DNA from 4 places in the Actinoplanes sp. NPDC048967 genome. Region 3 is predicted to be linked to each of the others. Evidence: riboswitches for the same ligand, from Rfam matches in the RefSeq annotation. Region 3 holds a riboswitch; each other region holds the start of a gene.
The links. Region 3 has a riboswitch for cyclic di-AMP ahead of AB0C12_RS01190 (transglycosylase family protein). Riboswitches for the same ligand answer to the same signal wherever they lie in the genome.
Positions count from the first base shown of each region.

Region 1: another riboswitch for cyclic di-AMP. It lies ahead of AB0C12_RS02625 (NlpC/P60 family protein); the one in region 3 lies ahead of AB0C12_RS01190 (transglycosylase family protein).
Region 2: another riboswitch for cyclic di-AMP. It lies ahead of AB0C12_RS23135 (hypothetical protein); the one in region 3 lies ahead of AB0C12_RS01190 (transglycosylase family protein).
Region 4: another riboswitch for cyclic di-AMP. It lies ahead of AB0C12_RS14915 (C40 family peptidase); the one in region 3 lies ahead of AB0C12_RS01190 (transglycosylase family protein).

Region 1 covers NZ_JBEZFL010000001.1:542,257-549,249, reverse strand. Annotated here, with positions in the region: gene cydC (thiol reductant ABC exporter subunit CydC) at 1-192, opposite strand, end outside; gene cydB (cytochrome d ubiquinol oxidase subunit II) at 189-1,169, opposite strand; gene AB0C12_RS02640 (cytochrome ubiquinol oxidase subunit I) at 1,179-2,573, opposite strand; gene AB0C12_RS02635 (BlaI/MecI/CopY family transcriptional regulator) at 2,649-3,017, shown strand; gene AB0C12_RS02630 (M56 family metallopeptidase) at 3,014-3,937, shown strand; cyclic di-AMP (ydaO/yuaA leader) riboswitch at 4,073-4,210, shown strand; gene AB0C12_RS02625 (NlpC/P60 family protein) at 4,225-5,217, shown strand; gene AB0C12_RS02620 (hypothetical protein) at 5,333-5,641, opposite strand; gene AB0C12_RS02615 (aminoglycoside phosphotransferase family protein) at 5,794-6,696, shown strand; gene AB0C12_RS02610 (MarR family transcriptional regulator) at 6,671-6,993, opposite strand, start outside.
Region 2 covers NZ_JBEZFL010000005.1:292,706-299,698, reverse strand. Annotated here, with positions in the region: gene AB0C12_RS23150 (TetR/AcrR family transcriptional regulator) at 1-450, opposite strand, end outside; gene AB0C12_RS23145 (ABC transporter permease) at 620-1,516, shown strand; gene AB0C12_RS23140 (ABC transporter ATP-binding protein) at 1,521-2,297, shown strand; gene AB0C12_RS23135 (hypothetical protein) at 2,315-3,397, opposite strand; cyclic di-AMP (ydaO/yuaA leader) riboswitch at 3,395-3,544, opposite strand; cyclic di-AMP (ydaO/yuaA leader) riboswitch at 3,823-3,960, shown strand; gene AB0C12_RS23130 (hypothetical protein) at 3,964-4,983, shown strand; gene AB0C12_RS23125 (glycoside hydrolase family 65 protein) at 5,047-6,993, opposite strand, start outside.
Region 3 covers NZ_JBEZFL010000001.1:238,669-245,661, reverse strand. Annotated here, with positions in the region: gene AB0C12_RS01200 (GNAT family N-acetyltransferase) at 239-1,096, shown strand; gene menC (o-succinylbenzoate synthase) at 1,093-2,199, shown strand; cyclic di-AMP (ydaO/yuaA leader) riboswitch at 2,371-2,514, shown strand; gene AB0C12_RS01190 (transglycosylase family protein) at 2,519-3,145, shown strand; gene AB0C12_RS01185 (SAM-dependent methyltransferase) at 3,199-3,993, opposite strand; gene secD (protein translocase subunit SecD) at 4,096-6,306, opposite strand; gene AB0C12_RS01175 (hypothetical protein) at 6,357-6,758, opposite strand; gene AB0C12_RS01170 (LacI family DNA-binding transcriptional regulator) at 6,794-6,993, opposite strand, start outside.
Region 4 covers NZ_JBEZFL010000003.1:506,569-513,561, forward strand. Annotated here, with positions in the region: gene rsmH (16S rRNA (cytosine(1402)-N(4))-methyltransferase RsmH) at 1-578, opposite strand, end outside; gene mraZ (division/cell wall cluster transcriptional repressor MraZ) at 830-1,261, opposite strand; gene AB0C12_RS14915 (C40 family peptidase) at 1,722-2,531, opposite strand; cyclic di-AMP (ydaO/yuaA leader) riboswitch at 2,538-2,719, opposite strand; gene AB0C12_RS14920 (MurT ligase domain-containing protein) at 3,183-4,403, shown strand; gene AB0C12_RS14925 (glutamine amidotransferase) at 4,393-5,109, shown strand; gene AB0C12_RS14930 (VTT domain-containing protein) at 5,167-5,913, shown strand; gene aroA (3-phosphoshikimate 1-carboxyvinyltransferase) at 6,732-6,993, opposite strand, start outside.

The DNA of each region.
Region 1 (6,993 bases), 300 kb from region 3:
CGCGGCCCGCAGCACGAAGGCCGCGGCCAGCAGGGCCAGCGCGTCGTGGCCGGTGACGATCCGGGCCAGGGCGACGGCGACGGCGACCGTCGCGGCCGCCTGGCCGGCGCCGAGCAGGGCCGAGATCCCGATTCCGGTACGGCTGGAGCGCGCGTGCCGCAGCAACCGGGGGTCGAGGGGTCCACGGCTCATGACGGCACCCGCTCGCTGGCCACCCGGCGCCGGAACACCCAGTACGAGAAGGCCTGATAGACCAGTACGCCGGGGAGCACCACCACGCCGACGACGCTGATCAGCCGCAGCGCCGAGTCGGTGGCCGCCGCGCCGGTCATGGTCAGCGACCAGGCCGGGTCCAGCGTGCTGCGCAGCACGACGTCGCCGTGCACGGTGAAGACGGTGACGACGGCGCCGGCGATGCTCAGCGCCGTACCGCCGAAGGCCAGGGCTTCCCGGCCGTTGCGGGCCAGCATGGCGATGCCCAGGCAGAGCGCGGCCGCGGCCAGCGCCGGCCGCGACTCGGTGGCGAAGCCGATCGCGGCCAGCCCGGCGGTGCCGCCGGTGGCCAGCGTGACGCCGAGCCGGCGGGCCCGCCGGTGCACCGGGCCGGTGGTGCGCAGAGTCAGGAACATCGCACCGATCAGCAGGGCGGCGAACAGGGCCGCGCCCGCCCCGGCCAGGGCCGGCCAGCTGAGCAGGGCGCCGGTGCTGCGGCTCAGGCCCGTACCGGTGACCTGGCCGTCCGGGCCGAGGGCCAGGCCGTGGGTGAGCACGCCCAGCACGGCTCCCCAGAGCAGCACGATGCCGGCCGAGGCGGCCGCCAGGGCCGCGTCGCAGCGGCGGCGCCAGCGTGGCCCGTCGCCCTTGCCGCGGAACTCCAGCGCCACCCCGCGGACGGCGAGCAGCAGCAACAGCGCCACCATCGGCAGGTAGAGGCCGGAGAGCAGGGCGGCGTACCAGTCGGGGAAGGCCGCGAAGGTCACGCCGATCGCGGCGACCAGCCAGACCTCGTTGCCGTCCCAGAACGGGCCGACGGTGCGGACGACGGCTCCCCGCTCGTGGTCGTCGCGGCCGACGACCGGGGAGAGCAGGCCGACGCCGAAGTCGAAGCCCTCCAGGACGAAGAACAGCACCCAGCAGAGCACGACCAGCGCGAACCAGAGTGTGATCATGGTGATTCCTCAGTAGACCGGGACGGGTTCGCGCTCGGGGGCCTGCTCGCCGGCGGTTGCGGCGGGCGCGGCGGCTTCGAGCGGTTGCCGGGACAGGTGGCGGACCAGCCGCAGCCAGACGACGGCGAGGATGCCGTAGACGACGGCGAAGCCGATCAGGGAGACGAGCACCTCGCCGCGGGTCAGGCCGGGGGAGATGCCGTCGGCGACCCGGGAGATGCCGAACGCGAGCCAGGGCTGGCGGGCGGTCTCGGTGAAGATCCAGCCGAACGTGTTGGCCGCGGCGGGCAGGATCGGGATCAGCGGCAGGAAGCGGATCAGCAGCCGGTGGGCCTGCCGGTCGCGCCGGGTGCTCCACAGGTAGTACGCCGCGACCGCCGCCGCCAGCATGCCGATGCCGATCATCAGCCGGAACGTCCAGAACGCCACCGGGATCATCGGGATGTAGCTGCCCGGGCCGAACTGGGCGGCGTACTGGGCCTGCAGGTCGTCGATGCCCTGCACGGTCGCGCCGGGGTCGCCCTTGGCCAGGATGGACAGCAGGCGGGGGATCTCGAGGCTGAAGAACGGCTCGCCGCCGTCCGGGCCGCCGACCGCGAAGACCGAGAAGGGTGCGCCGGTGGTGGTCGCGTACAGGGCCTCGGCGGCGGCCATCTTCATCGGCTGGACCTCGGTGATGACCTTGCCGAGGTGGTCGCCGGTCAGGGCGGTGAGGGCGCCCCCGGTGAGCGTCAGCCAGGCGCCGAGCCGGGCCAGCGTACGGAATGCCGCCTCACCCCCGGCCCGCAGCCGCCACACGCCGATGGCCAGCAGCAGCGACCCGCCGGCCATCACCGCCCCGGCCAGCGTGTGCGGGAACGCGGCCAGGTTGACCTTGTTGAGCAGCAGCGCGCCGAAGTCGTCGAGGTGCGCCCGCCCGGTCACCGGGTCCAGCGAGTACGCGACCGGGTTCTGCATGAACGAGTTGGCGGCCAGGATGATGAACGCGGACATCACGGTGCCGGCCGCGACGATGACGATGGTGGCGGCGTGCAGCTTGCGCGGCAGCCGGTCCCAGCCGAAGTACCAGAGCGCGAGGAACGTCGCCTCCAGGAAGAAGGCGAGCATGCCCTCGATCGCGAGCGTCGGGCCGAACACGTCGCCGTAGAAGCGGGCGAAGTTGCTCCAGCCCATCCCGAACTGGAACTCCTGCACCAGCCCGGTGACCACGCCGACCGCGAAGGTGACGATGAGCAGCTTGCCGACCAGCTTGGTGAGCTGCCGGTAGCGCTCCTGGCCGGTGCGCAGCCAGGCGAGCTGCAGGCCGGCGGCGGTTCCGGCCAGGCTGATCGACAGCGGCACGAAGAAGTAGTGGTAGATCGTCACGACCGCGAACTGCAGCCGGGTCAGCTCGAGCACGTCCATGGATGGCCCCCTCTACGACGTTCCGTAGTAGATACTACGCCTCGTAGTACGACGCTGTGCAGTAGAGTGGTTCACATGGCTTTGGGAGACCTCGAACGTGAGGTCATGACGCAGTTGTGGAACGCCGGCGAGCCGCTGACCGTGCGCCAGGTGCACGAACGGCTGAGCCGCGACCGCGAGCTGGCGTACACGACCGTGATGACCGTGCTGGACCGGCTGGCCAAGAAGGGTGTCGTCACCCAGCAGCGCGCCGACCGGGCGTACCGCTACGCCCCCGCGCAGTCGCGCGAGGAGATGACCGCCGCCCTGATGCTCGACGCCCTCAGCGCGGCTCCCGACGGCGTCCGCGACGCGGCCCTGGCGCACTTCGTCGGCCGGATCGACCCGTCGGCCCTGACCGCCGCCATCGAGGCGGCACGGAAGGACCCGGGCGCTCGGCCGTGACCGCCTTGCTGCTCGGCGCTCTGGGGCTGACCCTGTCGCTGGTCGTGCCGGGCATCCTGGCCGGCGCGCGCTGGCCTGACCGCGCGCCCGCCGCCGCCGTCGCGCTCTGGCAGAGCATCACCCTCACCGGGGTGCTCTGCGCGCTGGGCGTGGTGCTGGCCGGACCTCAGGAGTTGGTCAGTGAGCTGGGTTCGGACCGGCCGGTGGGTGCGGCCGCGCTGATCTTCGCGCTGGTGATCGCCGCGGTGATCATCGTGCGGCTGCTGGTGTCGCTCGTCCGGGTGAGCATCCGGTCGCGGGCCCGCCGGTCCCGGCACCGGCTGCTGGTCGACCTGTTGGACAGTGCCGAGCGCCACGGCGAGCTGCCGGCTGAGGTGCCCGCCGGGCTGCGGGTGCTGGACGGGCCGCTGCCTTTCGCGTACTGCCTGCCGGGGCGCTCGCCGCGGGTGGTGCTCAGTGACGGCGCGCTGCGGGTGCTCGACGCCGAGCAGGTGGCCGCGGTGATCGCGCACGAGCAGACCCATCTGCGGCACCGGCACGACGTGGTCATGGAGTCGTTCACCGCGTTCTACCGGGCGGTGCCGCGGCCGTTGCGCAGCCGGGCGCCGCTCGACGCCGTACACCTGCTGCTCGAGATGGTCGCCGACGACGCCGCCCGGCGGCGCTGCGGCGCGGCGCCGCTGCGCACGGCCCTGGCGCTGCTCAGCGACGCGGTCAGCCCGGACGCGCCGGCGGAGCTCGGCAGCGCGGCGGCAGAGCGCCGGCGCCGGCTCGACCGGCTGAATGTGAGTGATCCGCGCCCGGTCACCGTGACCTTGAGCCTGGCCGCGGCCACCGGCGCGGTCGGCCTGCTGGTATTACCCACAGTGATTCTGGTGTTGCCCTGGCTGGACCGGGCGCTCTCGGCCTGGCCCCTGTGACGGCCATTCACTCACGCTGCGTCGACCAATGTTCGGCGCAGTGTGTCCTGATACCGCCGGGTTCAATTCGCCGTTGATCGGGAGTACGGTAGTGCCCGGCTCGGCAGTCCCCCCTCGTCCCAATCCGGGCGAACTGACGGGCCACCGCCTAATCGTCGCGAGACGAACCGGGGACCCAAGAATTCTGGGGTCAAGCCACCAGCAGCACGGTGGCCGGGCGCGCTTCCCGCCCGCACCCGTCAGCTAACCCGGTCGGCGGCCGAGGGAAGAAAGGACACTGCACCTACGTGAAACGGATTGAGGCGCGCAGCGCCGCAATTCTGCGCAGCATCGCCTGCGCCGTCGTCGCGGTCGGGATTCTTCTCACTCCCGGGGTGGCGAATGCGACACCGTCCCCGTCGAGCATCGAAAAGCAGATCGACGAGCAGTGGAACAAGCTGGAACCGGTCATCGAGCAGTACAACAACGTGCACAACCAGCTGCTCAAGAACCAGGCCCAGCTCCGGAAGATCGACAAACGGCTCGCACCGCTGGAGCTGGAGGTCGACCTGGCCATGTCGCAGGTGGGCAACATGGCGGGAAAGGCCTACATGCAGGGCTCGCCCAGCGCCATGAAGGCCATGGTCGTCAGTGGCTCGCCGACCTCTCTGACCGAGAAACTCACGTTCCTCGACCAGATCAGCCGGCACCAGCGTGAGTCGGTCTCGGGCGCCGCGAAGCTCCGCGACCAGCTCGCGGGCGACAAGCGCGACCTGGACACCCTGACCAAAGCCGTGGCGGCGCGCGACAAGGCGCTGGCCCAGCAGAAGAAGGACATCCAGAAGAAGGTCGACGAGCTGCAGAAATTGCGGATCAGGGCGTACGGCGCGAGCGGCGGCTCCGACGGTGCGTTCAAGACCGGCCCGTGCCCGGTCGACTACACCGACGACAAGGGCGGCCGGGCGGCGCAGAAGGCGTGCGACCTCATCGGCAAGCCGTACGTCTTCGGTGCGGAAGGGCCGGGCGGCTACGACTGCTCCGGCCTGACCAAGGTGGCCTGGGCGGTGGTCGGGGTGCACCTGGAGCACTTCACCGGTGACCAGATCGGAGCGGGCCGGGCGGTCAGCCGCAGTCAGCTGCAGCCGGGCGACCTGATCTTCTACGGCAGTCCGGTCCATCATGTCGGCATCTATGTCGGCGGCAACACGATGGTGCACGCACCGCACACGGGTGACCACGTCCGCATGGCGTCGATCGATCGCAGCGGGGCCATCACCGGCATCCGCCGCCCGACCGGCTGACGCCGGCACCGAGCACGACGGAAAAGCCGCCACTTTTCGTGGCGGCTTTTTCCTTGGGACCGCTCCGCAGCGCCGTCCTCCGGTTGAGCAGGTCGGTGACTCGTCGCCGTCCGCGCTAGGCTGCCCGGATGCGGTGGCCGGCGAGGAATACATCGACTTCGTCAGAAGCCGCCGAGGTCCCCTCCGAGCGACATGACCCGTAATCCGCCGAGCGGTACGTCGTCTCCGTCTGGGCGTTGACCCAGCCCCGCGGGTGGTAGACCACCACCGCCGTGTCGCCCGCCTCCTGGTGGTCGGCGGTCAGGGTGGTCCCGTCCGGGCAGCGCAGCCGCTCAACGGACTCGACCTCGCAGGTCGCAGTGCGGCCGGCCACCGCGAGGACCGCCCCGGATCCGCCGGCGACGGCCGTGGAAAGCGCGACCACCGTGACGACGACACACTCGAGGATGCGCCAGAGTCAGGCGCGGCGCCTGCGGCTCTCGGCGTTGACGACGGACCGCGTGGTGGCTGCCATGGCTCCGACGGCAACGGTGGGCTCCAATGTGTTCGATCATGATGGCTGGGAGACTGGGTGACATGTTTCCCGCTGCCTTCGTCCGCAACGTCACCGGCAACTGGGGCGACGACGGCCGGCGCTGGCTCACGCAGCTGCCCGCCCTCGTCGAGGACGTCGCCCGGGAGTGGGGGCTGACGGTCGGTGCGCCGTACCCGTTGAGTTTCAACTATGTCGCGCCGGCGCGACGGCCCGACGGGTCGCCGGCCGTGCTCAAGCTCGGCCTGCCCGCCGCCGGTCACGTCGCGACGGAGGCAGACACGCTCGGCTTCTTCGGTGGCCGGGGCGCGGTCGCCGTGCTGGCCCGCGACGACGACCGGGGCGCGCTGATGCTGGAGCGGGCCGAGCCCGGCGGCACGCTGCGGGCCTTGGTCCGCGAGCACGACGAGCAGGCCACGGCCGTGCTCGTCGACATGATGCGGCGCCTGCACCGGCCGGCGCCAGAAGGGCTGGTGCTGGAGGAGCTGTCGTCGCGGGTGGCGGCGTTCGACGCGCATCTGGCCCGGTATGCCGGCGACCACCCGTTCCCCCGGCGCCTGGTCGAGCAGGCCCGCGAGCTTCTGGTCGAGCTGTGCGCCTCCGCCTCGCAGCGGGTGGTCCTGCACGGGGACCTGCACCACGAGAACGTGCTGGCCGCGACCCGGGAGCCGTGGCTGGCGATCGACCCGCACGGCGTGCTCGGCGATCCCGGCTACGAGGTCGGGGCGGCGCTCTACAACCCGTTCGACGGCGACGAGCCGGTGCTGGAGCTGCTGCCGGCCCGGGTGGAGCAGTTCGCCGACGGTCTCGGCCTGCCCGTCGACCGGGTGGTCGCCTGGGGATTCGTGCAGGCGGTGCTCTCCGAGGTGTGGGACGCCGACGGCGGTGACCCGACGCCCGGTCAGGCGCTGCGGGTGGCGTTCAAGCTGGCGCCGCGCCTTTCCTGAGCAGGCTCAGCAGTCGCACCAGCTCGGCGCGCTCGGCGGTGGTCAGAGGCGCGAGCAGCTCGTCCTGGATGGCCTCGGCCCGGGCCGCCAGCTCCTGGGCGCGTTCGCGGCCGCGGCCGGTGATCGTCACGACGTTGCGGCGCTTGTCGGCCGGGTCCGGGCTGCGCTCGACGTAGCCGTCCGCGGTCAGCTCGTTGAGCACCGCCACCATGTCGCTGAGGTGGATGCCGGTGCGCCGGCCCAGCTCGGCCTGGCTGTCCGGGCCGCCGAGCAGGGTCTCCAGCAGCCGGTAGTGGT
Region 2 (6,993 bases), on a different contig from region 3:
CTCGCCGCGCTCGACGGCCTGTCCCACGATCTTCTCGCCGACGGCCTGCTGGTGGGTGCGCAGCGCCCGTTGCAGCGTCTCGGCGATCTTGGGGTTGCGGGCCGCCTCGGCCATCAGGTCCGGGATGATCTGGGACGCGATCCGGTGCTGCAGGGCCCTGCTCACGATGAACAGGAGCAGTTGCAGATCGCCGGCGAAGCTTCCGGTGTCGGGCATGGGCACGCTACGCTCCGCCACGGCGGAGACGATCTCGAGGACCATCTCCAGCTTGTTGCTCCACCGGCGGTAGATCGCGGTCTTACCGACGCCGGCCCGGCGCGCCACCGCCTCGATGGACAGGCGCCCGTAGCCGACCTCGGCCAGCTCGTTCATGACCGCGTTGCGGATGGCCGCGGTGATGTCCCCGCGGAGCACCGCCGCTCCGGCGGGTGCACGTTTCGCTGTAACCACGAGTGCACTATACGCCAGGACGCAACGGTTGCGTTCCGGCGCTCGTTCGGCTACTTTCGGGGCTGACGTCGATACGACGCCGTTCCATCGCGGCACACTGTTTAGTGTGTTCCCGCGCAAGTCATCCAGGTCCCCCATCCCCAGCGGACCGACCAGATCGGAGCGCCCCATGCCTCAGACGGCGGTCGCCGATTCCGAGACCGGCCTGACGCTCAAGGAGCTGGCCCGTAGACACGGGCTCAGCGCCGCCGGGAAGCTGCCTTCCCTGCCTGAGTACACACGTCAGCTCTGGGCGTACCGGCACTTCATCGCGTCGTACGCCAACGCCAAGGTCGCCTCGTCGCTCGGCAAGACCCGGCTCGGCGTCTTCTGGCAGGTGCTGACGCCGCTGATCAACGCGGCTGTCTACTACTTGATCTTCGGCGTCATCCTGAACACGAAGAGCGGCGTCGACAACTTCGTCGCGTACCTGTGCACCGGCGTGTTCATCTTCGGCTTCACCCAGTCCACGGTGTCGGCCGGCATCCAGGCGATCACCGGCAACCTCGGGCTGATCCGGGCCCTGCACTTCCCGAGAGGCAGCCTGCCCCTGGCCATCACCATGGTCGAGGTCCGCAACACGCTCGCCTCGCTGGCCGTGCTGATGGTCATCGTGGTCGGGTTCGGCGAGCCGATCACCCTGGAGTGGCTGCTCATCGTGCCGATCTTCCTGCTCCAGGCCGTGTTCAACGCCGGCCTGGCCCTGGCCGGGGCCCGGCTGGGCAGCAAGATCCCGGACGTCCGGAATCTCATCCCGTTCGTCATGCGGATGTGGCTCTACCTGTCGGCCGTGCTCTACCCGGTCACCCGCTTCACCGACCACCTCAGCGGCTGGAAGCTGACCCTGGTGGAGGCGAACCCGATGCTGGTGTTCATCGACCTCATGCGGCACGCGCTGATGGAGGACGTGCCGCTCGCGGCGAGTCCCACGGTGATGTGGCTGGAGGCGCTCGCCTGGACGTTCGTGGTGGGTCTCGGGGGTTACGTCTACTTCTGGCGCGGAGAGAAGGGCTACGGCCGTGGCTGACAACATGACCGGCAGCGACCGGCGCGATCCGACGGTCATCGTCGACGACGCTCACGTGGTCTATCGGATCCAGCAGTCGGCGACCCCGGGCACCGGCAGCCCGCTCGCCAGCTTCAAGCGGCTCGTCACCGGCACCAAGCCGGCGACCATGCGCGAGGTGCACGCCATCAAGGGTGTGAGCTTCGTCGCGTACAAGGGTGAGGCCGTCGGCCTGATCGGCACCAACGGCTCGGGCAAGTCCACGCTGCTGCGGGCGATCGCCGGGCTGCTGCCGGTCGAGCGCGGGGCGATCTACGCGGCCGGCCAGCCGTCCCTGCTCGGCGTCAGCGCCGCCCTGATGAACGACCTGCCGGGTGAGCGCAACGTGGTCCTGGGCTGCCTGGCCATGGGCATGTCGCCGGCCGAGGTCAAGAGCAAGACCAAGGACATCATCGACTTCTCCGGCATCAACGAGCGCGGTGACTTCAGCTCGCTGCCGATGCGGACGTACTCGTCCGGCATGGGAGCCCGGCTGCGGTTCGCCATCGCGGCCGCCAAGCAGCACGACGTGTTGCTCATCGACGAGGCGCTGGCCACCGGCGACGCGAAGTTCCGCCGGCGCAGTGAGCAGCGGGTCCGGGACCTGCGCGCGCAGGCCGGCACCGTCTTCCTGGTGAGCCACAGCGAGCAGTCGATCCGCGACACCTGCGAGCGGGCCATCTGGCTGGAATCGGGCCTGATCCGCGCCGACGGCCCGACCGACGACGTGCTGAAGGAGTACGAGGCCTACGTCAAGCGGTAGGCCCCGCACCCCCGCGGTCAGCGCATCGACATGTGCACGTGGTTGGTGTGGTCGCTCGACGGGTCACCGCCGGCCCCGGAGTAAGACTTCCAGCCGCTGCTGGGCAGCCAGATCCGCCGGTACCAGATGACGTAGAGGATCCCGAGCCGGCTCGCGTTCTTGATGAAGTAGTTCGCCAGCCGGTTGCCGTAGTCCTTGCTGGCCCCGGTCGCGTCGCCGCCGAAGCCGCCCTTGTCGGCGGCCCAGTCGCAGGCCCGGCCCTTCGGGTGCTCACCGCTGTTCTGGTGGCGGAAGCAGGCGATGAAGTGGTTGAAACCGTCCTTCTTCGCCTCCTGCATCGCGTGCAGGGTGCGCGGCGTGATGCAGCCCGAGGTGGTCGGGTCGTTGACGCTGCACGACTCGCTCGGCAGGGAGCCGTCCGAGTTGCGCGGCGCGGGCGCGGCCAGGGCGCTGCTGCCGCCGTCGCTGGAGGTACCGCCGCCGGACGACGAACTCGAGGATCCGCCGCTGGCGGCGTTGGCGACCTTCAACGCGTCCTCGGCCTGCTTCTTGCGCTTGGCCATGACGGTGAGCTGGCGCTGCTGTTCGCGGACAGCGGTGTCGATCGCCGTCTTGGCCTGCGCCTGCTGGTCCCGGCTGTCCTTCAGGTCGCGCACCGCGCGGTCCTGCTTGACGGCGATGGTCTCCAGCGTCTGCGCCCGGTCCAGCATGCTGCCGGTGGAGTCGGCGGTGATCATCGCCGACATCGGCCCGAGCCGCCCGGTGCGGTACGCCCGCTGGACGATCTCGTCCAGCGCCGCCTGCTTGGGGCCGAGCTGGGTGTCGAGCTCCTTGAGCTTGGCGGTCAGCTCCCGCTGGCGCTTCTTGGAGCGGTCCAGCGCCTCCTGGGCCTCGACGAAGCCCTTGGACGCCGCCTCGAGCTGCTTGATGAGGGACTTCGAGCCGCCCTCGCCGTCGTCTCCCGAGTCGCCCGGCGCGGCCAAGGGGCGGGGTGCGGCGGAGGCGGAGGTCGGGGCGGCGAGCGCCAGCCCCGAGGTGGCGACGAGGACCGCGAGCACGGTCGCTAATCGCCGGCGGACAGGGTTGAGCCTCACGAACATTCCTTCCGTCGGCCGCCGACCGAGTTAGCTGACGGGTTCGGGACGGAAGCGATCCCTACCGATCGCGCGGGGGTGCGCGGATCGGATTCACCCCATTACTCGAGTGGTTCCCCGGCTCGCCGTGCGGCGATTAGGCGGCGGTCTGCGCTGAGACCGTGACGAACACTACCCATCAATGCTAAGAATCGACAGTCGTCACACCGTACGCAATCGATCGTGCACTGATGGTGAGCAATCGACGGAAAGAATGCAACGACTCACATTAATGTGCCGTTACGGGCTATGACCTGCGTCATTCCATCGAGCGGTGACGGAAAGTCGTTGTCCGGTAACCGTTTTGCCGTCCGCGGCAGCACTGCCGGTTCGGCCGTTGTCAGGTAAGCTGGCCGCCGGTCACTGCCAGAAGGCGCTGCCCCCAAGGCGCCGGCAGCCCACCATCTAATCGTCGCAAGATGAGCCGGGGAACCACAGAACTACCGGGGTGAATCCACGAGTCAGTGGTAGGGATTGCTTCCGTCCCGAACCCGTCAGCTAACCCGGCCGGTGGTCACGCGGAAGGATTCTGAATGACGGCAAGACCCCGCCGGTGGCTGATCCTCGCCCTGGCACCGCTCGCCGCGGTCACGATGATGCTCGCGCCCGCATCCCCGGCGAACGCCGATCCGGACGACACCAAGTCGGCCACCGCCGACGACGGCGACGACAACCCGCTGCTGAACGACGTGCTGGACTCCACGGGCCGGCGCTATCTGACGGCGAAGGCGGCGGTCGCCAAGTCGACCAAGACCCAGCTCGGCCTCGCCCTCAAGGTCAAGAACGCCGAGGCGAAGCGCGACCTGCTGCTGCCCGAGGTCGGCGCGGTCGCCGCTCAGCAGTACCGCACCGGCGGCATCTCGACCATGGGCTTCCTGCTCAACACCACCAGCCCGGACGGCTTCCTCAAGAAGGCGGTCTCCCTCGAGGAGATCAACGCCCTCAACGACGGCAAGCTGCGCGAGCTGGACCAGGCCATCGACGAGGTGACCGCCAGCAAGACGCGCCTGGACCAGGAGGTCAAGGCGCAGAAGCAGAACCTCGCGCTGATGGAGAAGCAGAAGGAGTCGGCCGAGAAGGCGCTGGCCCAGGTCGGCGGCAAGTCGGTCACCGGCGGCTTCGTGGACGTCAAGTCCAAGATCGCCGCACCCGCACCGCGCAACTCCGACGGCGAGTTCGGACCGGAGTCCTGCAACGTCGACGACCCGACCACCGGTGGCTGCATCACGGCGCGCACCTTCCACATGTACAAGGAAGTGAAGAAGGCCAAGTTCAACCGGTTCGTCGGTTGTCACCGCAACGGCGGCCCGTTCGAGCATCCCAAGGGCCGCGCCTGCGACTGGTCCCTGCAGAAGAGCGGCTTCTCACCGTGGCACAACCAGGACACCCGGGAGTACGGCAACAACCTGATGGCCTTCCTGGTGCGTAACGCCGACCGGCTCGGCATCCTCTACGTCATCTGGAACAAACAGATCTGGTTCCCGGCCACCGGCTGGAAGTCGTACCACGGTCCCAGTGATCACACGGACCACGTACACGTCTCGATGCTTTAGCGCGGCGAGCGCAGAGAAGCCCCCGTCCTCCTCACGGAGGACGGGGGCTTCTTCGTTGCGGAATCAGACGCCGGTGTTCCGGCGCACCGGGGCGCGACCGGCCGGCTGGCTGGGCGCGGGGCCCGTCGGCGGCGCCGGCGGGATCGGCAGCACGACCGGCTTCACCTGGGTGATGGTGACCTCCTTGCCGTGGTGCAGCAGGTCCAGACGCGCCGACCCACCGCCGTTGCGCAGCGAGTAGGTCACCTCGTCGGCCGTGACCTGCACCCGCAGCCGCAGGCCGCGCCAGAGCAGCGAGAACTCCAGCGCGTTGATCCGGCTCGGCAGCCGGGGCGCGAAGGAGAGCTGCCCGTTGGAGTCACGCATGCCGCCCAGGCCCGCCACCAGGGCGATCCAGGAACCGGCCAGGGACGCCACGTGCACGCCGTCCCGGGCGTTCTGGTGCAGGTCGTGCAGGTCCATCAGGGCGGCCTCGCCCAGGTAGTCGTGGGCCAGCTCCACGAAACCCACCTCGGCGGCCATGACGGCCTGGATGCAGGCCGACAGCGACGAGTCCCGCACGGTACGGGCGTCGTAGTACGCGAAGTTGCGGGCCTTCTCCTCGGGGGTGAAGGCGTCACCCCGCAGGTACATGGCCATGACCAGGTCGGCCTGCTTGACCACCTGCTTGCGGTACAGGTCGAAGTACGGGTAGTTCAGCAGCAGCGGGTACGCCTCCGGCGGGGTGTTCTCGAAGTCCCACTCCGCCAGCCGGGTGAAGCCCTCCGACTGCTGGTGCACGCCGAGCTCCCGGTCGTACGGGATGTGCACCGAAGCCGCCGCGTCCCGCCACGACGCCGACTCCTCGTCGTCCACGCCCAGCTTGCGGGCGAGCTCCGGGTGCCGCTTGGCCGCGTCCGCCGCAGCGAACATGTTCTGCTGCGCCATCAGGTTGGTGTAGACGTTGTCGTCGACCACGGCCGTGTACTCGTCCGGGCCGGTGACGCCGTCGATGTGGAAGCGGCCGTGCCGGTCGTGGTGCCCGAGCGAGCGCCACAGCCGGGCAGTCTCGACGAGCAGCTCCAGGCCGTAGTCGCGCTCGAAGTCGAAGTCGCCGGTCGCCGAGACGTACCGCCGCACGGCGTCGGCGATGTCGGCTCCGATGTGGAACCCGGCGGTGCCGGCCGGCCAGTACGCCGAGCACTCCTGCCCGCGGATCGTGCGCCACGGGAAGGCCGCGCCCTGCAGGCCGAGGGTCTGCGCGCGCTCCCGGGCAAGATCCAGAGTGGAGTGCCGCCAGCGCAGCACGTCCGCCGCCGCGGAAGGCTGCGTGTAGGTCAGGGCGGGCAGCACGAAGGTCTCGGCGTCCCAGAACGTGTGGCCGTCGTAGCCGGGGCCGCTGAGGCCCTTGGAGCCGATCGGCCGCTGCTCGGCGCGGGCACCGGCCTGCAGCGTGTGGAACAGACCGAAGCGGACGGCCTGTTGCACCTCCGGGTCGCCCTCGACCTTGACGTCGGAGTGGTCCCAGAACGCGTCCAGGTATTCCCGCTGCGCCTCGACCAGCCCTTCCCAGCCGTCCAGCCGGGCGCTGGCCAGGGCCGCGCCGACCTGGTCGCGCACCGCGGGCAGCGAGCGGTTGCTCGACCAGCCGTAGGCGGCGATCTTCACGACCCGCAGCTTCTGTCCCGGCTCGAGCTTGCAGGCCACCGTGGTGCGCAGCCAGTCCGGGTGGCCCTCGGTGGTCACCGCGTGCTTGCCCGGCGTCTCCACCACGTGCTCCATCGCCGCGGCCATCCGCAGGTCGCTGGCCTTGGTGCGGTGCACGAGCAGGCCACCGGTGCGCTGCTCCAGCATCTCCTCGGCCTGCAGGGGGTGGTCCAGCACCGCCGCCACCCGGGGGTCCTTGCTGGTCGCCGGGAGCTGCTCGTTGGCCACCAGCTCGGACTGCAGGATCAGCCGGGCGGAGGCGTCGAGCGGCTCCACCTCGTACAGGAAGGCGACGATGGCGCGGTGGGTGAACGACACCATGCG
Region 3 (6,993 bases):
CCGGTACGTCAAGATACGCGAGGCCGCCGGAAAGAGATCACTTGATGTCCACCCTTTCTGGACTTCGGCGGGAAAGGCTGGTCAAGACGGGTAGACCTCAGGGTTCGGACGCCCCCCCGGACGGCCCGGCCGGGGCCTACGCTGAGCACACCCGTCACCGCCGAAGGTGAGCACACATGGATCTCGCGACCCTCGTCGCCGGCCCGGTCGCCGACGTGTCCGCTCCGGAGCCGCCGTCGTGAGCAGGGTGATCGTGGCGGCGATGGAGGCGGCCACGGTGGCCGCGCGGGCCGCGCGGGTGCTGGTCCGCCCGGTGCACAGCCTGGCCGAGCTGACCACGCTGGACCGGATGCTGGCCGGCATCTGGCAGGACGACGCGAGCGGCCCGCTGCTGAGCACCGAGCTGCTGCGCGCGCTGGCCAAGTCGGGCAACTACGTGGCCGGCGCCTTCGACGGCGGCACCCTGGTCGGGGCCGCGGTGGCGTTCTTCGCCGCTCCGGGCGAGCGCGAGCTGCACAGCCACATCGCCGGGGTGTCCGCGACCGCGACCGGGCGCGGCGTCGGCTTCGCGCTCAAGCAGCACCAGCGGGTCTGGGCGCTGCAGCGCGGCATCAGCACGATCAGCTGGACGTTCGACCCGCTGGTGGCCCGCAACGCCTACTTCAACCTGGCCAAGCTGGGCGCGGTCCCGACGGAGTACCTGGCGAACTTCTACGGCCCGATGCACGACCGGATCAACGGCGACGACGAGAGCGACCGGCTGATGGTGCGCTGGGATCTCGCCGCGCCGGCGGTCGTCTCCGCCGGTGCCGGCAGGCCGGTGCGCGCCGTGCGGCCGCCGACCGCCACCGTGGCGCTGCGCCGTTCCGGCGCCGGTGGGCCGGTGCCGGGCTCGTTCCGGGGCCAGACCTTGGTGGTGGCCGTGCCGGAGGACATCGAGAGCCTGCGCCGCCGGGCTCCAGGGGCGGCCAAGGACTGGCGGGTCGCCGTCCGGGAGACGCTGAGCACGCTGCTCGCCGACCGGTTGCGCTTCGCCGGCTTCGACCGCGACGGCTGGTACGTCCTCACCCGCGGCTCCGGGGAGTACGGCCGGTGAGACTTCGGGGCGTGGAGCTGCGCCGGGTGAGCATGCCGCTGGTCACGCCGTTCCGCACCTCGTTCGGCACCGAGACCGGCCGGGACGTGCTGCTGGTGCGGGTGGTCACCGGCGAGGCCGAGGGCTGGGGTGAGTGCGTGGCGATGGCCGACCCCCGCTACTCCTCGGAGTACACCGACGCCGCCGCCGACGTGCTGCGCCGCTACCTCGTGCCGGCATTGGCGGCCGCGCCGCGGCTGGACGCGTACGCGGTGGGGCCGGCCCTGGCGCCGTTCAAGGGTCACCGGATGGCCAAGGCCGCCCTGGAGACCGCGGTGCTGGACGCCGAGCTGCGCGCCCAGGGGCGGCCGCTGGGCCGTGAGCTGGGCGCCGTGCACGACCGGGTCCCGTGCGGCGTGTCGGTGGGCATCATGTCCTCGCTCGGCGAGCTGCTCGACGCCGTCGGTGGTTACCTGGCGGCCGGTTACCTGCGGATCAAGCTGAAGATCGAGCCCGGGTGGGACGTGGCGCCGGTCCGGGCGGTGCGGGAGCGCTTCGGTGACGAGGTGCTGCTGCAGGTCGACGCGAACACGGCGTACACGGTCGCGGACGCCCGGCACCTCGCCCGGCTCGATCCGTTCGGGCTGCTGCTGATCGAGCAGCCGCTGGACGAGGAGGACATCCTCGGCCACGCCGAGCTGGCGAAGTTGATCACCACGCCCATCTGCCTGGACGAGTCCATCACCTCGGCCCGTACCGCCGCCGCGGCGATCAGCATGGGCGCCGCCGCGATCGTCAACGTCAAGCCGGGCCGCGTCGGCGGGTATCTGGAGGCGCGCCGGATCCACGATGTCTGCGTCGCGCACGGCGTACCGGTGTGGTGCGGTGGCATGCTCGAGACGGGCCTGGGCCGGGCCGCGAACGTGGCCCTGGCCGCCCTGCCGGGTTTCACCCTGCCCGGCGACACCTCGGCGTCCGACCGTTACTTCCGCACCGACCTGACCGAGCCGTTCGTGCTGCGTGACGGCCATCTGAGCGTGCCGGCCGGGCCCGGCCTGGGCGTCGAACCGCTGCCGGAGGTGCTGCGGGCGGTGACCACGGCCACGGAGTGGCTGCCCCTGTAGATCGACCGGTTCTGTCCCGATTCGGGCCAAGATCAAAAGTGGGCAAAAGCTGAGAACAACGTCACGTTAGGCCCCCGGAGGTTGGTTCCGTGGCGGGCAACGTGGTTACCGTCGGCCGGTCCGCTGACGCGGGCCCCGCGGTCGGTAACGCCGAGTCCTGCCGCCGACCGGGCTGGGAACTCAACTCAGGCATGGAGCGGGGGACCCACAGGTTCTCCGGCGCGCTCCCCGCGCGCCTCGGGGTGAAGCCGCACCACAGCGGCCGGGCAACCTCAGCCCGAACCCGACAGCTGACCTCGCAGGCGTGGAGGTTCACTCGATGGCACAGATCCACAAGCAGTCTCTGCGCGCCCTCGGCCTGGTCGTGGCCGGTGCCGCGGGCACCGTCGCCCTGCTGGGCCCGGCCTCTCCGGCCGCGGCGCAGTCCGGGGTCAACTGGGACGCGGTCGCGCAGTGCGAGTCCGGTGGCAACTGGAGCATCAACACCGGCAACGGCTACTACGGTGGCCTGCAGTTCAGCCGCAGCACGTGGAAGGCGTACGGCGGCGGCAAGTACGCGAGCACCGCGAACAAGGCGAGCCGCGCGGAGCAGATCCGCATCGCCGAGAAGGTGCTCGACGGCCAGGGCATCGGCGCGTGGCCGGTGTGCGGCAAGAAGGCCGGCTCGACGAAGTCCTACCGGGCGAAGAACACCGGCGGTTCGTCGTCGGCCGGCAAGAAGGCCACGGCGTCGCGCACCACCACGCACAAGAAGTCGGCGGCGACCAAGCGCACCTCGGTCAAGGCCACCGGCCAGCACTACACGGTGAAGTCCGGCGACACGCTGGCCAGGATCGCGGCAGCCCAGCACGTCAAGGGCGGCTGGCACGCGCTGTACCAGCTCAACCGGGCGCAGCTCGGCGGCAACCCCAACCTGATCTTCCCCGGTCAGCGTCTGTCGCTGTGATGAGCCGGCCCGGCTGCCTTACCCCCGTGGGGCAGCCGGGCCCCCACCGGCGCTCAGGGCTTGCGGCCCACCGCGACGAACTCCGACACGACCTCGGTGATGCCGGGGTGCCGCGGGTCCGGCCGCCAGGCCGTGCAGGTCACGACGCCGGGTTCGAGCAGCTCCAGCCCGGCGAAGAAGCCGCGGATCTCCTCGATGGTGCGGGTCCTGATCGGAGCCGCGCCGCTCTCGTTCCACTGCCGCATCGACTCCTCGACGGCCTCGCCGTTGACCTCCGTGGTCGGATGCGAGATCAGCAGGAAGCTGCCGGCGGGCACCGCGGCCATGAACTGCTCGACCACCGACCGGGCCTCGGCGTCGTCCATGACGAAGTTGAGGATGCCGGACAGCACCACCGCGGCCGGCCGGCCGAAGTCCAGTGTGGTGGCGGCGGCCCGGAGGATGGCCTGCGGATCGCGGACGTCGGCCGCGAGGTAGTCGGTGGCCCCCTGGGGGCTGCTGGTCAGCAACGCGCGGGCGTGCGTCAGGACCAGCGGGTCGTTGTCGACGTAGACGACGCGGGCGTCCGGGGCGACGGCCTGGGCCACCTCGTGGGTGTTGTCGGCGGTGGGCAGCCCGGTGCCGACGTCCAGGAACTGGCGGATCCGCCCCTCGCCGGCCAGGAACCGCACGGCCCGGCCGAGGAACTGCCGGTTGGCCCGGGCCGACAGCACGAGCTCGGGCATCAGCCGGACGGCGTAGTCGGCCGCCTCCCGGTCCGCCGCGAAGTTGTCCTTGCCGCCGAGCAGGTAGTTCCAGACCCGCGCCGAGTGCGGCAGGTCTGCGTTGAGCTGCGTGGGATCCGTCATCGGCTCGTCCTTCCGCTACCGGCGGCATCGATCGGTGCCGGGAACCCTACCGCGCGAAGCAGCGGGGTGGGCGCACGGCGGCGCACACCCCGCTGCCCCCGGTCAGCGGGACCGGAAGGTGATCGCCAGCGGCGTGGCCAGGAACACCGACGAGTACGTGCCCACCACGATCCCCACCAGCAGCGCCACGGCGAAGTCCACCAGCGACGCCCCGCCCAGGGTGGCCAGGGCGGCCAGGATGAACACCGCCCCCAGCCCGGTGTTGACCGTACGCGGGACCGTCTGCAGGCACGCCGTGTTGGCCAGCCGGGCGAACGGCACCCGCAGCCTCGGGCTGATCCTGCGCTGACCGCGGACCAGCTCCCGGATCCGGTCGAAGACCACGACCGAGTCGTTGACCGAGTAGCCGACCACGGTCAGCACCGCGGCCAGGAAGACGCCGTCGACCGGTTTGCCGAGCCAGGCGAACACCCCGATCAGGATGACCACGTCGTGGACCATCGCCAGCACCGCCGCCGCACTCCAGCGCCACTGGAACCGCACCGACAGGTACGCCAGCTGCGCGCCGAGAGCGATCGCCACCGCGAGCAGCGCCTTGTCCCGCAGCTCGGCGCCGAGGCTGGGCCCGACCCTGTCGTCCCGTAACTGCTGGACGTCACCGCCGCCGGCCGTGCCGAGCGAGTCGCGTACGCGCTGCTCGGTGGCATCGTCGAAGGCGCCCGCCCGTACGGAGACGTTGCCCTGGCCGACCTGGGTGACCACGGCCCGGTCGACGCCCGCGGCTGCCACGGCGGCCCGGGCGGCGTCGGTCGACAACGGCCGGCTGGTGGCGTACTCGACCATGCGGCCGCCGGTGAACTCGACGCCGAGGTTCAGCCCGCGGGTGGCGACGCCGCCGATCGAGAGCAGCACCGCCGCCGCCGAGACGGCCAGCCACAGTCGCCGGCGGCGCATCAGGTCGGGGCCGCGGGACTCGATCGCCCGGCGGACCCGGCCGGCGTGGGCGATGCCGCTCCACCGTGGGCGCACGACCAGCCACCGCCGGCGCAACAGAGCCTCGGCCGGCAGCCGGGTCAGCACGAGCGCGGTGAACATGGACGCCAGCACCCCGATGCCCAGGGTGACGCCGAAGCCGCGTACCGGGCCGGAGGCGAGCAGGAACAGCAGTCCGGCGGCCACCAGGGTGGTCACGTTGGAGTCGATGATCGCCGACCAGGCCCGGGCGAAGCCACCGCGGATCGCGCTGCGCAGGGTGGGCCGGCCGGCGTACTCCTCTCTGGCCCGTTCGAAGACGAGCACGTTGGCGTCGACCGCCATCCCGATGGCGAGCACGAACCCGGCCAGGCCGGGCAGGGTCAGGGTGGCGCCGACCGCCAGCAGCGCGGCGTAGGAGATCAACCCGTACGCCACCAGCGCCACCGCCGCCAGCGCACCGACCACGCGGTACACCGCCACGATGAACGCGATGGTCAGGAGCGCCCCGATGAGCGCCGCCTGCGCCGACGCCTCGATCGCCTGCCGGCCCAGCGTGGGCCCGACCACCTGCTGCTGGATGATGTCCACGGGTACGGGCAGCGCACCCGCCCTGATCAGCAGGGCGAGATCGCGCGCCTCGGCCGCGGTGAACGACCCGGTGATCCGCATGGCCTCCCCGGCGAAGCCCACCTCGCAGGTCGCCTCGGGGCTCACCTCGGGCGAGCTGATCACCTCGTCGTCGAGCAGGATGGCGACCCGGCGGGCCGGGTCGCCCACGGGGGAGCAGGCGGCGTCGGCGGTCAGCTTCCGCCAGTCCCGGGCGCCGTCCCCGGCGAAGTCGACGGCCACCTCCCAGCCACCCGGCGGCTGGACACCGGCCTGCGCGCCGTCGATCTGCCGGCCGGACAGGGCGGCCGGCCCCAGCCGCAGCGGGTTGCCGCGCTCGTCGGGCCGGACGAGCTCGCCGGTCGCGGCGGGCGGGGCGGCCGGTCCCAGGACCGGCCGGAAGGTCAGTTGCGCGGTACGGCCGATGACCTCGGCCGCCTCCCGCGGGTCGGTGACGCCGGGCAGTTCGACGATGATCCGCCGGTCGCCGGAGCGGACCAGGCCCGGCTCGGCCACGCCGAGTTCGTCGACCCGGCGGCGCAGCACCTCCAGGGCCTGGTCGGTGGTGGCGGCGTCGGCCTTGCTCTGGTCGCCGTCACGGGTCTGGAGCACGATCTGGGTTCCGCCGCGCAGGTCCAGCCCGAGCCGCGCCGGCCGGGTGGCGACGAGCCACCCGGAGACGACGAGCACGACAAGGGCGAGAAATGCGCGCGCGGCAGTAGCGCGCGTCACGATGGGGTTGTCTCCTCAGGCAGGGTGGCGCGCCATGCCGCGCGCCGGGGTCAGGACGGGGCGTCTACCGCACGCCGTCCCGGGGGACCCCGGCCCTGATACGTCTCCCGGCGCGCCTGCGCCCGGTGCCCGTCGACGTCCTGCCGCCGGTGCCACCACGCCGCGATCCCGGCGCCGGCCCGGGCCGGCAGCCAGCCGAGGACCTGGAGCAGCGGGGCGGCAGTGCCCAGTCCGCTGCCGGCGTCGACCCGGACGTCCGGGCGTTGCCCGAGGGTCTGCTGCGCGGAGGCGGTGACAGCCTGGACGGCCGGCGGTATGCGGCCCGGGCCGCTCGCGGCCGCCGCCTCGCTGGACGCGGCGACGGCCGTCGTGGCGAACAGCAGCGCCAGCAGGACCGGCAGGCTCGCCCACCGGCGCCACCACACCGGGGGCGGTGCGCCCTGTGCCGACATGGCTGCACCGTACCGTGGCCGCGCGCGGCCCGGGGTCATTCGCGGCGCGAGCCCGGGGGAGCGGTGCTGTCCCGCACCACCATGCGGGTCGGGACCAGCACCGTGCCCGGGCCTTCCGGCTCGTTGCGGATCTGCCGCAGCAGGCCCTGCACGCAGCGCCGGCCCACCTCGGCGAAGTCCTGGTGCACCGTGGTCAGGGGCGGGATGAACGAGGACGAGTCCGGGATGTCGTCGA
Region 4 (6,993 bases), on a different contig from region 3:
CGGACCAGGTCCGCGAGGCGGGACGACGAGACGATCCGGCCCTTCGCCCGCTCCTTGACGATCGCCGAGACGACCCGGGTGGCGAACTTCTCCTCGCCGTACACCCGCAGGATGCGGACGAGCTCGCCGGGCTCGTAGCCGTTGACGACCTCCTCCGCGGTGATCCCGCGCGACTGGTCCATCCGCATGTCCAGCGGCGCGTCCCGGGCGTAGGCGAACCCACGGTCCGGCTCGTCCAGCTGGAGCGACGAGACACCGAGGTCGAACAGGCCACTGTGGAAGTGCTGGTAGCCGAGGTCGGCCAGCACCGCCGGCAGCTCGTCGTAGACCGCGTGCACGAAGTGGGTCCGGTCCGCGAACCGCGCCAGCCGCTGCCGGGAGTGCGCAAGCGCCTCGGTGTCCCGGTCGAGTCCGATGAGGACCACGTCCGGGTGCCGCTCCAGCACGGCCTCGGCGTGCCCGCCCAGGCCCAGGGTGAAGTCGACGTGCACCGCACCCGGCAGCGCGAGCGCGGGGGCGAGCAACTCGAGGCAGCGCTCGAGCAGCACCGGCACGTGTGTGCCGCGAAGCTCGCCCATCCTGACCCCCATTGCCTGCTCTTTCCGCGCTCACCCGGTCCGACCCGCACCGATCCCCGGTGCCGGCACAGCCCGGTCGTCTGTCCGTACCGCCAGATCCCCATCCGCTCGTGCCCGTTGCCATCGGGCGCGCCCGACCGGACACACGCCTGGCACCGGGGAAGAGGCGCCAGGAGCGGGAGCGGCTGGAGATCTCGCAGTACGGCGGCAGCGACGTCCGGGCCGTTTCTCTGGCCCACAGGTGCCACGCCTCACAATCCGCCGGGCAGCACCCCCTCCTCGATGTCGGCGAAGTCGTCCTCGCTCGCCGAGAGGTACTGCTCCCAGGACTGCTTGTCCCAGATCTCCACCCGTGTGCTCGCGCCGATCACCACGAGTTCGCGGTTCAGCGCCGCATACTCCCGAAGATGCGCCGGGATGGTGACCCGGCCCTGCTTGTCGGGGATCTCGTCGTGCGCACTGGCGAAGAACACCCGGCTGTAGGCCCGGGCGGCCTTGTGGGTGACCGGCTGTTCGCGCAGCTGGTCGGCGATCCGCTGGAACTCCGGCATCGGGAAGACGTACAGGCAACGCTCCTGCCCCTTGGTGATCACGACACCTCCCGCCAACTCGTCGCGGAACTTCGCCGGAAGGATCAGTCGGCCCTTGTCGTCCAGGCGCGGGGTGTGCGTGCCGAGGAACATCGGCCCAACCCCCCTGCCCCGGGCGCCGCCGCAGAGCCAGCTCTGTGCGGATCACCTGTCGTCTGGGCCGGCAAATTCCCTCGGATTCAGCTCCTCCTCAGGCCCTGCCACTGCGCTCCACTCTACTCCACTTCCCTCCACTCGCAACCAGAATGACGGCTTCCGCGAACCCGATTCGCGGATGTATCCGCACGTCAGAGCCGGTGGGGTGGAAGTGGAGGGCCGGGCGGGCCGCACCATGGTCCACTTTCCGACATGCCGCCCACCCGGGCACGAAAGTCCCCCGATTTCGGGCGTTGGGGAAGGCGCGGTTGCCCTTCGGCACCCCATCGGGGAGGAAAGTGGAGGAGAAAGTGGAGCGGACATGACAGTGGGGCGCGACCCCGTACCGGGTCGCGCCCCACTGAACTGTCGTACTGCTCTTACTGGTGCTGTCGGTGACCGTACCGCTGAGCGGAACTCAGACGAGGCGGCGCACGACGTAGTTCTTGCCGTAGACCTTCTGCTTCTTGACCTTGTCACCCGTGTGCGGTGCGGCCCACATGTAGCCGCCGCCGGCGTAGATGCCGACGTGGGTGCCGTAGGAGCCGGAGCGGAAGACCAGCAGGTCGCCGGCCTTCTTGCTGCCCTTGCCGACGGCCTTGCCGTACCGCTGCTGCGAGTTGGCCTTGTGCGGCAGCTTCTTGCCGGCGGCCTTCTTGTAGACGTACATGGTGTAGCCGGAGCAGTCGAACCGGTTCGGACCGGAAGCACCGAACTTGTACGGCGCACCCTTGTGCTTGGCCGCCTCGGCCAGCACCTTGGCCGCCTTGTTCTGGGTCTTCACGGTGATCTTGGTCTGGCTGCTGCGCGTCGAGGTGTAGCCCTTACCGCCGGAGAAGACGGTGCGGTAGTACAGCGACGAGCCGGGCTTGGTCAGGATCGAGACCGCGCCCTTGGAGTCGGTCGACCGGGTGACCCAGGTCTTCCACGACTTGCCGCCCCGGATCTGCAGCTTGACCTTGACGCTCTTGACGCCCTTGCCGGTCTTCGGGTTGATGAGCTTCGCGGTCACCCGGACCGTCTGACCCTTCTTCACCGACCTCCTGTTGTAGGAGTTCGTGAGCTTGGGCTTGACGGCTGCCGACGCGGCCGCAGTGACGGGCGCCGGAGCGGCGGAGGCCGCCGGGGTGCCGATCAGCTGGCTGGCCGCGAGGCTGAGACCCAGGGACAGAGCGATGGGACCGGTGCCAACGGTACGACGGCGCCGGTGCGAGGTGCTTTCGTGCACGGTAGAGAGATCCCTCCGGCACGCCTGCGAGGTTAGCTGTCGGGTTCGGGCGGGAAGGTTGCCCGGCCACCGATGGTGGCTTCACCCCAAGGTCCTCCGTGGTACGCCGCGACTGGCGCGTACCCCGTGGGACCGAATCTGGGTCCCCCGTCCCTGCCCCCGTATGCCTGTGTTGTCGTTCGCGTACGTGTGGTCGCGCCGCTCGGACCGGGGCAGGGCTCGGCGTGGTCCGTTGCGGTGCGAGCGGCGAGCGGGCGCTCACCGGCTCGTCCTTGCTACCCGATTTCCGGGTGACGTGCAGGACTCCCCTTGGCTACGGAGAGTATTTGGCACGCGAACCCCTGTCCGGTTTGTAACCACGCCGTGACAAATGCCAGTGCACCAGGTGATTGGCTGATCACTTTACGTCGAAGGTTACGGGTGAAACACAACACACAAAAAGCCCGACGGGGCCGATCATGGGCCGGATCCAGGTCGGGAGAATGTGACCGTAAACGCCCCCACCGGCGCAAACTCGGCGACAGGCGGCGTAGTGGAGATCATCCGTTCGGCCGAGGGGGCCACCCAGCGGTGGATGTCCACAGGACGCACCCAGGGCCACTCGACGTAGTGTCCGTTTCCGGTACCCTCGTCGCCGTGACGGACGGGAAGATGCCCCTACGGGCCAAGGTCGCGACCTCCGTGTCGCGAACCGCTGCGGCGCTCTCACGGGCGGCCGGCCGCGGCGACGGCTCGGTGATCGGCGGGTGGATCGGTCTCAAGATCGATCCCGACCTGCTGAAGAACCTCGCCGCCGGCCGCGCGATCGCGCTGGTCTCGGGCACCAACGGCAAGACGACCACGACCCGGTTCACCGCGGCCGCCCTCGGCGTGCTGGGCCCGGTCGCCACCAACTCCTTCGGCGCCAACATGCCCACCGGGCACACCTCGGCCCTGGCCAAGGCCGGTGCCACCCCGTTCGCGGTGCTCGAGGTCGACGAGCACTACCTGGCCCGGGTCATCGACGAGACCACCCCGCGGGTGGTCGCGCTGCTCAACCTCTCGCGCGACCAGCTCGACCGGGCCAAGGAAGTCGCCATGATGGCCCAGATGTGGCGGACCGCCCTGGCCGCCCACCCCGACGTGCACGTGGTCGCCAACGCCGACGACCCGATGGTGGTCTGGGCGGCGGTCAACACCGCGCACGTCGTCTGGTTCAGCGCCGGCCAGCGCTGGCACGACGACTCGTTCGTCTGCCCGGAGTGCGGCTCCCCGATCGAACGGGCGAACGGCGACTGGCGCTGCACCGGGTGCCCGCTGCGCCGCCCGCAGGCCCAGTGGACCGTCGAGGACGACGGCGTCATCGACCCCCGCGGCGACTGGCACCTGGTCAAGCTCCAGCTGCCCGGGCACGTCAACCTGGGCAACGCCGCCACCGCGCTGGCCGTGGCCGCCGAGTTCGGCGTCCGCCCGATAGAGGCCGTCCCCCGGCTGGCCGGCGTCGCCTCGGTGGCGGGCCGCTACGCCCAGGTGGAACGCGACGGCCGCAACATCCGGCTGCTGCTGGCCAAGAACCCGGCCAGCTGGCTCGAGGCGTTCGACATGGCCGAGGTGGCCCCCACCCTGCTGTCGATCAACGCCCGCGACCCCGACGGCTTCGACACGTCCTGGCTCTACGACGTCGACTTCTCCCCGCTGCGCGGCCGGCAGGTGCTGATCACCGGCGACCGGGCCTACGACCTGGCGGTCCGGCTGGAAGTGAACGATGTCGCCTTCCGGCACGTGCATACCTTCGACGAGGCGGTGCAGGCCAGCCCGCCCGGTCGCCTAGAGGTGATCGCCAACTACACGGCGTTCCAGGACATCCGAGCGGAGTTGGACCGTGTCAACTGAGAGCACCCTACGGATCGTCTGGATCTATCCGGACCTGCTCTCGACGTACGGCGATCGGGGGAATCTGCTGATCCTGGGCCGTCGTGCGGCGCTGCGGGGCATCCCGGTGGAGACGTACGAGGTCCGCTCGGACCAGGCCATGCCCACCACCGCCGACATCTATCTGATCGGCGGCGGCGAGGACGGCCCGCAGGCGCTGGCCGCCCAGCGGCTGATCGCCGATGGCGGCCTGCACCGGGCCGTCCACCAGGGCGCGGCCGTGCTCGCCGTGTGCGCCGGCTACCAGCTGTTCGGCAGCTCGTTCTTCGCCAAGGGCGCCAAGTGCGCCGGCCTGGACCTGCTCGACCTGAGCTCGGACCGGGGCGAGACACGCGCGGTGGGCGAGGTTCGCGGCGACATCGATCCCCGGCTAGGGTTGCCCCCGTTGACCGGATTCGAGAACCACGGCGGCCGGACCCACCTGGGTCCCGGAGTGGCCCCACTGGCCCGGGTGACCGCCGGCATCGGCAACGACGGCCAGACCGAGGGCGCCTGGCACGGCAAGATCCTCGGCACCTACGCGCACGGCCCGGCGCTGGCCCGCAACCCAGCGATAGCCGATCTGCTACTGCGCTGGGCGATCGGCGCGGATAGTCTTCAACCGCTCGACGACACCTGGGCCGACCGGCTCAGAGGCGAGCGGCTCGCCGCGGCAGGCGCCGCCTGAGCACTGCAGGCGCCGATCACCAGACCTGGACCGACGAGACCTTAGGGGTACGCCTGCATGACTGACACCCTGATCGCCCCGCGGGGCATCGCCACCCCCGCCACGGACCCTCAGGTCAGCACGCAGCACCCGACGACCCCGCTCGGCTGGCGGCGCCGGCTCACCCGCGTCGGCATCCTCGCCGCCGTCATCACCGCACTCGGCGTGGCGGCCGCGGTCCTGCCGTTGCAGGCCATCGCGGACTCGGTCGTGGGCCTCGGCCCGGCGGCCGCCGTGGCGATCGCGGTGGTGGGCGGCCTGCTCCTGTCGGTGCTCGTCCCCCGTACCGCGATCACCCTGGCCTGCGGCGCCCTGCTCGGCCCGGCCACCGGCGCGGCCACCGCGCTGGCCGCGGCCATCATCGCCGCGGTGGCGACCTACTACGCGGGCCGCTGGGCCGGCCGGGGCGCCCTGGGCGCGCGGGCGGGCGGCAAACTGGACCGCCTGGACGGCTGGCTGAACCGCCGCGGCCTGTCGGCGGTGCTGCTGGTCCGCTTCCTGCCGCTGGCCCCGTTCGGCCTGATCGGCTACGCGTACGGCACGACGTCGGTGTGCCGCAAGCGCTACCTGCTCGGCACGACGCTGGCCTCGGTGCCGTCCGCGGTCTCGTACGCGGTGATCGGCGCGGCGGTGACGTCGCCGGGCTCGATGAACCCGCTGACGCTGGCACCGGCGGCGATCGGGATCGGCCTGACGACGACGATCGTGCTGCGGTGGCGGCTGGCCGCCCGCCGCGACGCCGCAGCTGCGGTCGCTGCTGTCTGAGCCGACGCACCTGGAGAGACGACGCACGGCCCGCCGCACCCGCGGTGGGCCGTTCTCCATTCCCGGCACCCCGCGGCGGCCTTCGGCCCGGATCAGGCCCCGCAGCTCACACCAGCGGCCCGTCGCACCCTCGCCAGGCCAGTCACCCGTCCCCACACCCCGCCGCGGCGACACCACGCAGTCCTCCACGGCCTGATCGGGCCCAGCAGCCCAAGACCAACTATCACTCCCAGCACCCCGACCCCGTGACACCTGCACGCAGGCCTCCGCCGACGCGATCAGCCCAGCGGCTCGATCGGCAGCGGCCGGCAAGGCCGAGGCGGTGACTCCGACAGCCGACTGGTCACCGCTCGCGCAACGGCCGACAAGGCCGAAGCGGTAACTCCGACAGCCGACTGCCCACCACTCGCGCACCGGCCGACAAGGCCAAGGCGGTAACTCCGACAGCCGACTGCCCACCACTCGCGCACCGGCCGGCAAGGCCGAAGCGGTGACTCCGACAGCCGACTGGCCACCACTCGCGCAGCGGCCGCCCGGCAGCGCAGCGGCCCCGCCGCGCATACCCATGTCTCGGTCAGCGTCCGAGACCTTGGTAATTTCTGGCCCCCATAGGGGCCACCAGCGACCAAAATCTCGAATACCCCGAGTAGCAGCGCAGATCTGGGGAAGCGGCCAACGGGCTTGCGAGCCACCTGGTCAGTGAAGAGGCATTGTGGCCCGTCGGAGCCGCTCAGGTGACCAGCGTGAGGGCGATGGCAGCCGTGTGCCGAATCGGGCGGGAGGCGAACAGAGAAGCGAAAAGCCCGCCCCCAACCAGGTCAGCTCAAGGCGGCGAGGTCGGTGAAGAAGTGCGGGTACGTCTTGGCCACGCAACCCGGATCGGCGATCTCGATCCCCGCCGACCGCAGCCCCAGCAGCGACAGGCTCATCGCCATCCGGTGGTCCTCGTACGTGGCGAAGCGCGTCGGCCGCGGCACCCCCGGACGGATCGTGAAGCCGTCCTCGTCCTCCACCGCGTCGATCCCGGCCCGGCGCAGCTCGGTCACCACGGCCGCCACCCGATCGGTCTCCTTGCCGCGG